Regions from separate parts of the Halomonas sp. 18071143 genome, predicted to be linked through region 1. Evidence: riboswitches for the same ligand, from Rfam matches in the RefSeq annotation. Region 1 holds a riboswitch; the other holds the start of a gene.
What was found. Region 1 has a riboswitch for thiamine pyrophosphate ahead of thiM (hydroxyethylthiazole kinase). Riboswitches for the same ligand answer to the same signal wherever they lie in the genome.
Positions count from the first base shown of each region.

Region 2: linked by a shared signal. The riboswitch ahead of KVY02_RS04825 (sodium:solute symporter) and the one ahead of thiM (hydroxyethylthiazole kinase) in region 1 are both predicted to bind thiamine pyrophosphate.

Region 1 is NZ_CP078120.1:275,081-279,949, forward strand. Features, by position in the region: gene yegQ (prephenate-dependent tRNA uridine(34) hydroxylase TrhP) at 1-198, shown strand, start outside; gene KVY02_RS01380 (DODA-type extradiol aromatic ring-opening family dioxygenase) at 191-928, opposite strand; gene KVY02_RS01385 (DoxX family protein) at 982-1,392, opposite strand; partial or broken gene KVY02_RS01390 (LysR family transcriptional regulator) at 1,399-1,587, opposite strand; gene thiE (thiamine phosphate synthase) at 1,584-2,198, opposite strand; gene thiM (hydroxyethylthiazole kinase) at 2,188-2,997, opposite strand; TPP riboswitch at 3,024-3,115, opposite strand; gene KVY02_RS01405 (hypothetical protein) at 3,164-3,508, opposite strand; gene KVY02_RS01410 (DUF2237 family protein) at 3,629-4,003, opposite strand; gene gloA (lactoylglutathione lyase) at 4,208-4,741, shown strand; gene KVY02_RS01420 (DUF6164 family protein) at 4,743-4,869, shown strand, end outside.
Region 2 is NZ_CP078120.1:1,003,160-1,008,028, forward strand. Features, by position in the region: gene KVY02_RS04810 (CoA-acylating methylmalonate-semialdehyde dehydrogenase) at 1-254, shown strand, start outside; gene KVY02_RS04815 (hypothetical protein) at 315-1,004, opposite strand; gene KVY02_RS04820 (peroxidase-related enzyme) at 1,179-1,766, shown strand; TPP riboswitch at 1,835-1,938, shown strand; gene KVY02_RS04825 (sodium:solute symporter) at 1,928-3,319, shown strand; gene KVY02_RS04830 (diguanylate cyclase domain-containing protein) at 3,404-4,855, shown strand; gene KVY02_RS04835 (magnesium transporter CorA family protein) at 4,852-4,869, shown strand, end outside.

The DNA.
Region 1 (4,869 bases):
GTGCTGAAGCAGATGGAAAACGGGCGCGGTGAGTCTCAGGCTGCCGCACCCGGCTCAGGGCATCGTGTCCGCATAGCGCTACCTGGCGCGCCCATCGCCCCGGAGCAGTGGGAGTTTGCCCTGCTGATGCGGGATCTTCCTACCGCTTCCTCCCGCACCTCCGCCCAAGCCAGCCATCTGGGCGTGGCCGTCAGTTGAACGCGTAGACATCCATCGCCAGCACGCCGTGCTCGACGCTATGGTGCAGCCGCTGGCCCTGACCCCCGGCTCCCATGGCGACCAGTAACGGTTGGAAGTGCTCCGGCGTGGGATGGTTACGCTGGGCATGGGGAGCCGTTTGCCATGTCAGCAGCGCCTCCCGCGCGTCTTTTTCCAGTTGGGTGTGTGCCCAATCGGCAAAGGCATCCACCCAGCCTGGTGCCTGGCTGCCCTGGGGCAGTAGCGCATGCAGGTTATGGGTCAGGCTGCCGGAGCCCACGACCAGAATACCTTCGCTGCGCAGGTGGGCAAGCCGCTGGCCCAACTCCATCAGCGCCGCGTTGCTCCACCGGCTGGGAAGCGACAACGACACGACCGGTAGCCTGGCCTCGGGGTACATCAGGGAAAGTGGCACCCAAGCGCCGTGGTCCATGCCGCGCTCCACGAGTCTGGCACCGAGCGTTTTGCCCAGCGTTGCGGCCAGGGCTGGGTCCCCCGGTGCCGGGTACTGCACGGCGAACAACGCTGCCGGAAAACCGCCAAAATCGTGGAGGGTCTCGGGGTGAGCGCTCTGACTGATGAGCAGCTCCGGCGTTTCCCAATGGGCAGAGACCACGACGATGGCCTTGGGGCGAAGCGTCTGGCCCAGCTCACGCAGGAACTGGTGAGCGGGCGTGGGGGTCAGCGCCAGCATGGGCGAGCCGTGAGAGATAAACAGGCTAGGTAACATAAGGCACCTCGATGTGCGGCCTGCCAGCGTAGGCGCGCCAGCAGGCCAGTGGCTCACGCGAAGCGGCGTGCAACGACCAGGCTGCCGCTGCCAAGGCCGGCTTGCACGACCAGTGCAATGGCCCAGAATACCGGGAATTCCCAGCCGCCGCCCGGGTTGGAGAAGAGCCAGCCGTTACCGATATGTACCCAGGCGGCTCCCAGCAAAACCGGTACCAGGGCAAGGCTGACCCAGCGGGTATAGATACCCAGCAGCAAGGCCAAGCCTCCGCCGACTTCCGCCGCAATGGTCAGGTAGGCCAGAAAGCCTGGCAGGCCCAGCGACTCAAAATAGCCGACCGTTCCAGGCAGGGTGAACACGAATACTTTCAACAGCCCGTGGGCCAGGGTCATGATGCCCAGGCTGATGCGCAGCAGGGCAGTGGCATGCAGGTGTGATGCTTGGGTTGTCAGTGTCGTCGTCATGGTGTTCTCTCCTGCTTCCGTCAGGTGCAGCCGCCGGGTGGTGCGCTGTATCAGCCGCGCGCCCAGCGATTCCTCGAGCGCCATGACCCGGCGCGATAGCAAGGTGCGCGAGAGGTCCAGGGCCTCCGCCGCCCGCGTGTAACTGCCTAACTCGGCCACCTTGACGAAGGCTGTCAGTTGGTCGAACTGGGTCATGACCTGAAGAACGCCTGGGCCGCCTGACGTGGGTCAGGATGGCCGCAAATGGCCGAGATCACCGCGAGCCCGTGGGCACCGGCGGCTTTCACCTGGGCGGCGTGCTCGGCTTTCAAGCCGCCGATGGCCACGCTGGGCAGCGGGCAGGCACTGGCCAGTTGGGCCAGCCCGGTAAAACCGATGGGCTGCGCGTGGTCCTGCTTGCTCCCGGTGGCAAACACGGGCCCCAGCCCCACGTAATCCAGCAGCGCCACGGGGGCACGCTGCAACTGCTCCAGGGTATTGATGGAGAGCCCGATGATCGCCTGCTTGCCCAGTACCTGGCGGGCCTGCATCACGTCCGTATCGCTCTGACCAACGTGCAAGCCGTCGGCACCGCTGGCGTGCGCCACGTTCAGCCGGTCATTGATGATCAGCGGCACTCCGCTACCTGCCAGCACTTCCTTGAGACGCTTGGCCTGGGCAATCATGGCTTCGTCGCTGGCCTGCTTGTCGCGTAGCTGGACCAGCGTGACGCCTCCTGCCACGGCGGCTTCCACGGTACGTTCCAGGCCCGTGGAGGCGCATAGCTGAGCATCCGTGACCAGATAGAGCGTAAGATCAACCGACATGTAGGGTCTCCGAGTGAGGTAGTGCAGGCAGGTCATCTGCCGTGAGCGAGTACAGGGTATCCAGCAGCGTCACATAGAAACTGCCTGGCCCTTCGGCCTGCTGCCCGGCGTGACTGCCTGCCAGATTGAAGTAGGTCAGGGCGCCGAGCGTGGCGGCCAGCGGGGCGTGACGGTTGGCCGCCACGAAACCGGCGACCAGCGCGCTGAGCCCGCAGCCCAGGGTGGTTACCCGTGGCATCAGCGGGTGGCCGCCAGTCAAACGATACAGCGACTGGCCATCGGTGACGATATCGGTGGCCCCGGTCATGGCGACGACACACTGATACCGACGCGCTGGGGTGATGGCCGCTTGGGTGGCATCGTCGGTGCTCACCGTGGCATCCACGCCCCGGCCCTGGTGGGCAAGGCCGCTCAGCGCCATGATTTCCGAGGCATTGGCACGAATCACGCTGGGCTGGTAAGCCAGCAGGGACAGGCAAGTTTGCTGGCGCAGCCGCGTGGCACCCACGGCGACCGGGTCCAGCACCCAGGGCACCGCGTGGGTTTGGGCAGAGTGGGCGGCCAGCTGCATGGCCTCGGCCCAAGGGGCAGAGAGCGTACCGATGTTGATCGAGAGCGCTCCCGCGATGGCGGTAAATTCCGCCACTTCTTCCTGGGCATGCAGCATAGCGGGGGAGGCCCCGGCGGCCAACAGCAGGTTGGCGGTACTGTTCATGGCAACGTAGTTGGTGATGCAGTGTACCAGCGGGGTCTGGTCACGCAGCGCGAGCAGCGTCTCGCGTGGGCTGGGTAGGGTCATGACTTCCTCCCGGCAGGGAGGTGGTGAATGAAAGCACCACGACTCCCTACGCCGGTGCTATCCGGTTCAGGTTCAAAGGGTGCTTCTCAGCCGCGTCGCGGCGCCCCTGTCGTAGGCGTACTATCCTCGGCCAGGCGGGATGTGTAAAGCCAATGGCGCGGAAAGATCAGCGAAACGCGATGCGCGTGCCGTAGGTCAGCATTTCATCGGGCGTCATGGCGTTGCCCGCGACGCCGATCATTTCGTCGCCGCACTGGTCAGAGAAGGTCAGCACGCCGTGGGTCAGCCCCAACTGCCCCAGCGCATCGCGGATCTCTCCGGTGCCCAGAAACGTACTGACTTCTCCCTGGGCGTTGCTCAGTTCCGAGACGCCATGAGCATGATGAAAGCGGACCTTGTAGATGCCATCCATCGAGACGACCTCCACGATGGGGGAAAAGCCGTTCTGTAGCGCGTTGGCCAACTGCTTCAACGTCAGGCGATCATCTAGCGTCATTTCAATGTCGGTCATGACACACTCCCAGGCTAACGATACGCTGAATGTACAGCTATAGAGATAGTAGTGTAGAAGAGTTGCATAGAAAATCCACTGCGACCGATGCCGGGGGGAGCGCCCCGTGCGCTGGCAGGCCTAGTGCACTGCATCCAGAGCGTGTTGCTGCAGTTTGATCAGCGGAATGATGTCCAGCGTGCGTGCATTGGTGCCTGACAAAATCACCGGTGGGGCCAGGCCCACCTCTTCAGCCTCTGCCCAGCGGTGGGCACACAGACACCAGCGGTCGCCGGGCTGTAGGCCAGGGAAGCCGTACTCGGGGCGCGGGGTGACCAGGTCATTGCCCTGCGCGCGTGAAAACGCCAGAAACTCCTCGGTGACCATGGCACATACCGAATGAATGCCCACATCGTCGGTACCGACTCGACAAAAGCCATCACGGTAAAACCCCGTCTTGGGTGAGTGACAGCAGGGGGTGAGCGGCTCACCCAGTACATTGAGATCACGTGACATGCGGCCTCCTCAGGCAGGGGCTAGAATTATCGCAGCGCCGCCCTCATACATAAGCCAAGGGTTCGGCGGCGGATTCGATGGGGTTCGCGTTAGCAGCAGCCTAAAGCCTTGTACATGGTACGGGGTTCGTCAAAGTATTTACGTACCAAAGTGCCTGCCTGGTTACCACCATGCAGAGACATCACGCAGCAACAGGAGAGAGTCATGTCGTTTTCAGGTGAACAGCATCCCGGTGTTGCCCCCGCGGCTCCCCAGACCCAAGGGTTTCGGTTGAATCACACCATGCTGCGGGTCAAGGACCCGGAGCGCGCGCTGGCGTTCTATTCCCGCGTATTTGGCATGCAGGTGCTGCGGCGGCTGGATTTCGAAGAGATGCAGTTCTCGCTCTATTTTCTGGCCAACGTGGAAGCCGACGACAAGGTGCCGGAGGACCAGAACGCTCGCACCGCCTGGACCTTCAGCCAGAAGGGCCTGCTGGAGCTGACCCACAACTGGGGCACCGAGACCCAGCAGGACTTTGCCTACCACGACGGCAATGCCGAGCCCCAAGGGTTTGGCCACATCTGCTTCAGCGTGCCGGACCTGGAGGCCGCCCAGGCCTGGTTCGACGAGCACGATGTCACCTTCGTGAAGCGTGCCGACCAGGGCAAGATGAAAGACGTCATTTTCGTCAAGGACGCGGACGGCTACTGGATCGAAGTGATTCAGGCGGATCGCATGGCGGCATTGGGCGGCTAACATGGCACATTTGCTGTTCCGGTTGCGCCACGTGACCGATGAAGAGGCCATGGAAGTGCGCCAACTGCTGGATGAACACGGCTTCGACGTGTATGAGACCCAGGCGGGGTTTTTCCGCCTGGGGGTCG
Region 2 (4,869 bases), 730 kb from region 1:
TTTTCACCAACTCGGGCTGGGTGGCGCGCCGATTCGAAACCGATATCGACGTTGGTCAGATCGGTATCAACGTGCCGATTCCGGTGCCGGTGGCCTATTTCAGCTTCACCGGCTCTCGGGCTTCCAAACTGGGGGATTTGGGCCCCAACGGCAAGCAGGCCATCGCGTTCTGGACGCAAACCAAAACGGTGACCGCACGCTGGTTCGAGCCCGAAAACGTCTCCAGCGGCATCAATAGCACCATTGCGCTCTAGATATTTGGCGAACCGCTGACGCATCAGGGGCCCTCTGCCACGGCAGAGGGCCCCTGGGGATCAGACGGGTTCGAAAAGTGGCAGGCTGTCGCGCAGGAGCTGTTCTATAGGCTCCAGTTGGCTTTCATGCAGCACCAGCAGGTAAGGAGCATCCTGTTCATCGTTGAGTGGCGCAAGGAGTGCAAACTCGCCCTCTTCAAGATGGAACTCATGGATTTCTCGCAGCCCGTGGGGAGTTTCGCACTGAGAGCAGCGGTAAGTATCGTCTTCGCCATAGACCAGGCGGTGATACATCTTGAACAGCGTGTACAGCGCTAACCCCCCTTCGAACGCTTGCCAGCGAGCGGGTGTTTCTCGAATGTCTTCGTTCAAGACCAGACCTTCGGCCTCGGCATCGGCAATGGCGTCGGCCAGCGGTTCTGCCAGAATGGCGCTGCCATCGGCGGGCAGCGGTGCATTTTGCTGATTCGCCGCCGTAAAGCGCGCAGCAGCAGCATGAAAATCTGCCAGGCTGTTGAGATGGAAGTCCGCATGTTGCAGGTCGGCTGGCTCGAAACCGCCGTTCTCCCAGCCGTGAATGACACGTAGCGTAATTTGACCCCGGGCGATGGGGCGGGCCAATAAGGCATGAAGCATGATACGGATATGCAGCTGGCGTTCATCCGTGTCGTTTTCGAACGCACGGTAAGGGTCGGCGAACAATGCATGCAAACGCCCCGGCGTGTGCTCTCTTGCTTCAGAATAAGACATGGTGGTTTCCCTGTTACAGACGCCGTTTGCTCAACGCTGCCTTTTTTATGAAATACAGTCGATAAGAGTATGGCGAGCCTCAAGGTGTAATGAAAGTCTAATCCGTTAGCATTTTGTTAACCATGACCCCGTATCGCGCAAGGCGTTTATCAACACGACAAAAAAGAGGTAAGCATGTCTGCGTCATTAAGCCGTTTTAAAATTCCCGAAACCCTGGACGACCTGCCTGACGACATTCGCACGGCCATATTGGCGGTTCAGGAAAAAGCCGGGTTCGTGCCCAATGTGTTCCTCATGTTGGCCCACCGTCCAGCGGAGTTTCGCGCCTTCTTTGCCTACCACGACGCCTTGATGGAGCGGGAGTCCGACACTCTGAGCAAGGCCGAAAAGGAAATGATTGTGGTCACTACCAGCGCGCGCAATCGCTGCCTTTACTGCGTTGTGGCACATGGCGCGCTGGTACGTATTTACACCAAAGACCCTCTGTTGGCCGATAACGTTGCCATCAACCACCAGGCGGCGGGGTTGAGCGAGCGGCATCGGCGCATGCTCGATTTTGCGCTACACAGCGCCATCGAGCTGGGCGAGCTGACGCCCGAATGGCAAACCCGGCTGGCGGAAGTGGGCTTTACGCTGGAGGATTGCTGGGACATCGGTGCCGTGGCCGCCTTCTTTGGCATGTCGAATCGTCTGGTCACCCTGGCAGGCACGCCGCCCAACCCGGAGTTCTACCTGATGGGGCGCGTGCCCAAACCTGCTTAGGCCAGAGCGCAGTACGCACGGCAGCGCTTTACCGGGGCGCTCCTTTCAGTGAAGATACCGCCTTCATTCACTGTCGCCAGGGGAGCCCTTCGTGGGCTGAGAATGCACGCCATGCAGACCCTGGAACCTGATCCGGATAGTACCGGCGGAGGAAGCGCGACATGCCGTACCTGACGTCTGCAGTGCTGGGCGCAGCGCTGTGCTGCTTTGCATTTTTAGGCCTTCGGGCGCGTTTTGGGGGAAGCTCGCTGGATGACTACGTCACGGCGCGCAACTCGCAAACGGCAACGACCCTGGGGTTCTCTTTTCTGGCCTCGGGAATGGGGGCCTGGATTCTCTTTGCGCCGCCTGAAATTGGCGCCTTCGTGGGGCCGGTGGCGCTGCTGGGCTATGCCGTGGGCTCGGCGCTGCCCTTCCTGGTGCTGGGGCTTTATGGCCCCAGAATACGTCGTGCGCTACCCGCCGGGCGCAGTATCGCCGAGTTTGCCGAAGCGTGTTATGGCAAGGGGGTCCGTCACTATGTCACGCTGGCCTCCGTGGCGTATATGGGGTGCTTTCTGGCAGCTGAGCTGACGGCCATCGGCGCCATTACCGCGCTACTGTCAGACGTTCCGCCTGCCTGGGTCATCATTGGTGTGGCGCTGACGACTCTCATCTATACCGTGCTCGGTGGCCTGCGCGCTAGCCTGGCCACCGACCGCTGGCAGGCCTGGCTGCTCTTGATACTGTTATGCGCCGTGGCGGGCGTCACGTTATGGCGCCTGCCTTCCATGCCCAGCGATGCGGCGCTACCGGACGTCCCCCTCGGGGCGTCGCTGAGCGTGGCGCTGACGCTGATCATTGCCGTGACCGCGGCCAATTTGTTTCACCAGGGCTACTGGCAGCGGCTCTGGGCGGCTCAGGATAGCGCCAGTCTTGGCCGTGGCGCGTGGCTGGGGGCCGTCATGACGGTGCTGGTGGTCATGGTGATTGGTGGTGTCGGCATGATGGCGGCACTCAGTGGGGTGAGCCTGGGCGAGCCACCGATGCCCTTTTTTGCCCTGTTGGCAGAGGCTCCTGTCTGGATCACACTCCCGGCTCTGGTGCTGGCCGTCACGCTGGTGACTTCCAGCGTGGATACGTTGCAAAACGGCATTGCCTCGCTGTGGGCAACGGGAGATCAGCCAAAAGCGTTGCATGCAGCGCGCTGGATCACGGTGCTGCTGATGGTGCCGGTGATCCTCATCGCCTTGCAAGGGCTATCGGTACTGAGGCTGTTTTTGATAGCCGACTTGCTGTGTGCGGCCATCGTGGTGCCAGTGCTGCTGGGCCTGTGGCAACGCATGTCGCCGCTCGCGGCGATCAGCGGTGGCGTGGCGGGGCTGGTGGGGGCGGTATTGCCGGGCTGGCTGGGGCAAGGCTCCTTGATGGCGGGCATCATGGCCGCCACGTTTCCTGGCAGTATTCCTACCCTCGGTCCCTTCGTGGGGGCGCTGATGCTCTCGAGCCTGGTGAGTATCCTCGTGGCGTGGTGGCTCCCTTCGGGCAAGGTGTTAAAAAAATCAACGCGTTAGGCAGACTGTGTAGTTTCGCGCTATGATGTCGAAAGGGTTTGAAATACACAAAGGAGTGTTAACTATATATCGGGTGTAACCACCATGAGCCACCTGTTGCCATCCAATGAAGCGTCGCGCATTGCTGCTTTGCAAGAGCTGGCGTTACTGGACACCCCCAATGAGCCGGTATTCGACCGAGTGACTCGGTTGGTCACCGTGCTGTTGGGGGTACCACTTTCCACGGTGACGCTCGTGGATACCGACCGACAGTGGTTCAAGTCTCAGGTGGGGCTGGAGCTTTCGGAAACTCCTCGCGACGTGGCGTTTTGTGCCTATACCGTGCTGGCGGAAGCGCCGTTGGTCGTCAACGATGCACGCCTGGACCCCCGCTTTGCCAATAATCCTTACGTCGATAAGCCCGACGGCATCCGCTTCTACGTCGGCATCCCTCTGAAAACCACCCAGGGGCTGGTGTTGGGGTCACTGTGTGCCATGGATACCCGGCCCCGCGAACTAACCCCCCAGGAGTTCACCGCGCTACAGGACCTGGCCGATGTGGTGTCCGGTGAAATTCATTTGCGCGAGCGCTTGATTCAGCAAGAGAAGCGCAATGCCAGCTTCAAACGCGACCTTGCGGCGCTGCATCGTAGTCTGGAGCAGCAGATCGAGCGACGTACCCGCGAGCTCAACCTGGTCATCGAGTCGGCTTACGATGCCTACCTGAGTATCGATGATCGTGGTCGGGTGCTGGACTGGAATCGCGCCGCACAAGCCATGTTCGGCTGGTCGCGCAAGGAGGCGTTGGCCCGCCCCATTACCGACCTGATGTTTCCCGTAGGCGTGCCCGGGCAGGACGATCCTTCACCCATCGAATGGGAAGCCCGGCGTCGAGATGGTGGGCGCTTGCCGGTAGAGATTCGCCACCAGCGCTACGAACTCAGTGGGCGATGGCGGCGCAGCCTGTTTATCCACGACATTACCGAGCGCCAGCAGTTGGCGCGCCTGCGAGACCAGGAGGCCAGACAAGATGTCTTGACGGAGCTGCCTAACCGCCGCGCCCTCGACGAACGCTTGCCAGAGGCCATGGCGCGTACTCGGCGGAGTCTCGTACCGCTGGCGGTCATGTTTCTCGACCTGGATGGGTTCAAACGAATCAATGACCTGTATGGACATGCCATGGGCGATGAGCTGCTGCGCGACATCGCCAGACGCTTGCAAGCTGCGCTGCGTGAAACGGACTTCGTGGCCCGTTGGGCGGGGGATGAGTTTGTGCTGATACTGGAGAACATGGACAGCGACGCTATCGAACCGCTGGCGCAGAAGCTGATCCGCACCATTGAAGATCCGCTGACCATGGGCGACATAGTGCTCGAGGTCAGCACCAGTATCGGCGTGGCCGAGTATGTGCCTGGCGGAGAAGAAACCCCGCAAGAGTTGTTGAAGCGAGCCGATGTGGCGATGTATGAAGCCAAGCGGGCAGGCAAGGCGCAGGCGCGGCTAGCAAGCCCTGTGCTGCCGTCAACCAACGCCAGCGAAGTCAAGGAATGCACATGATTCGATGCCTGATG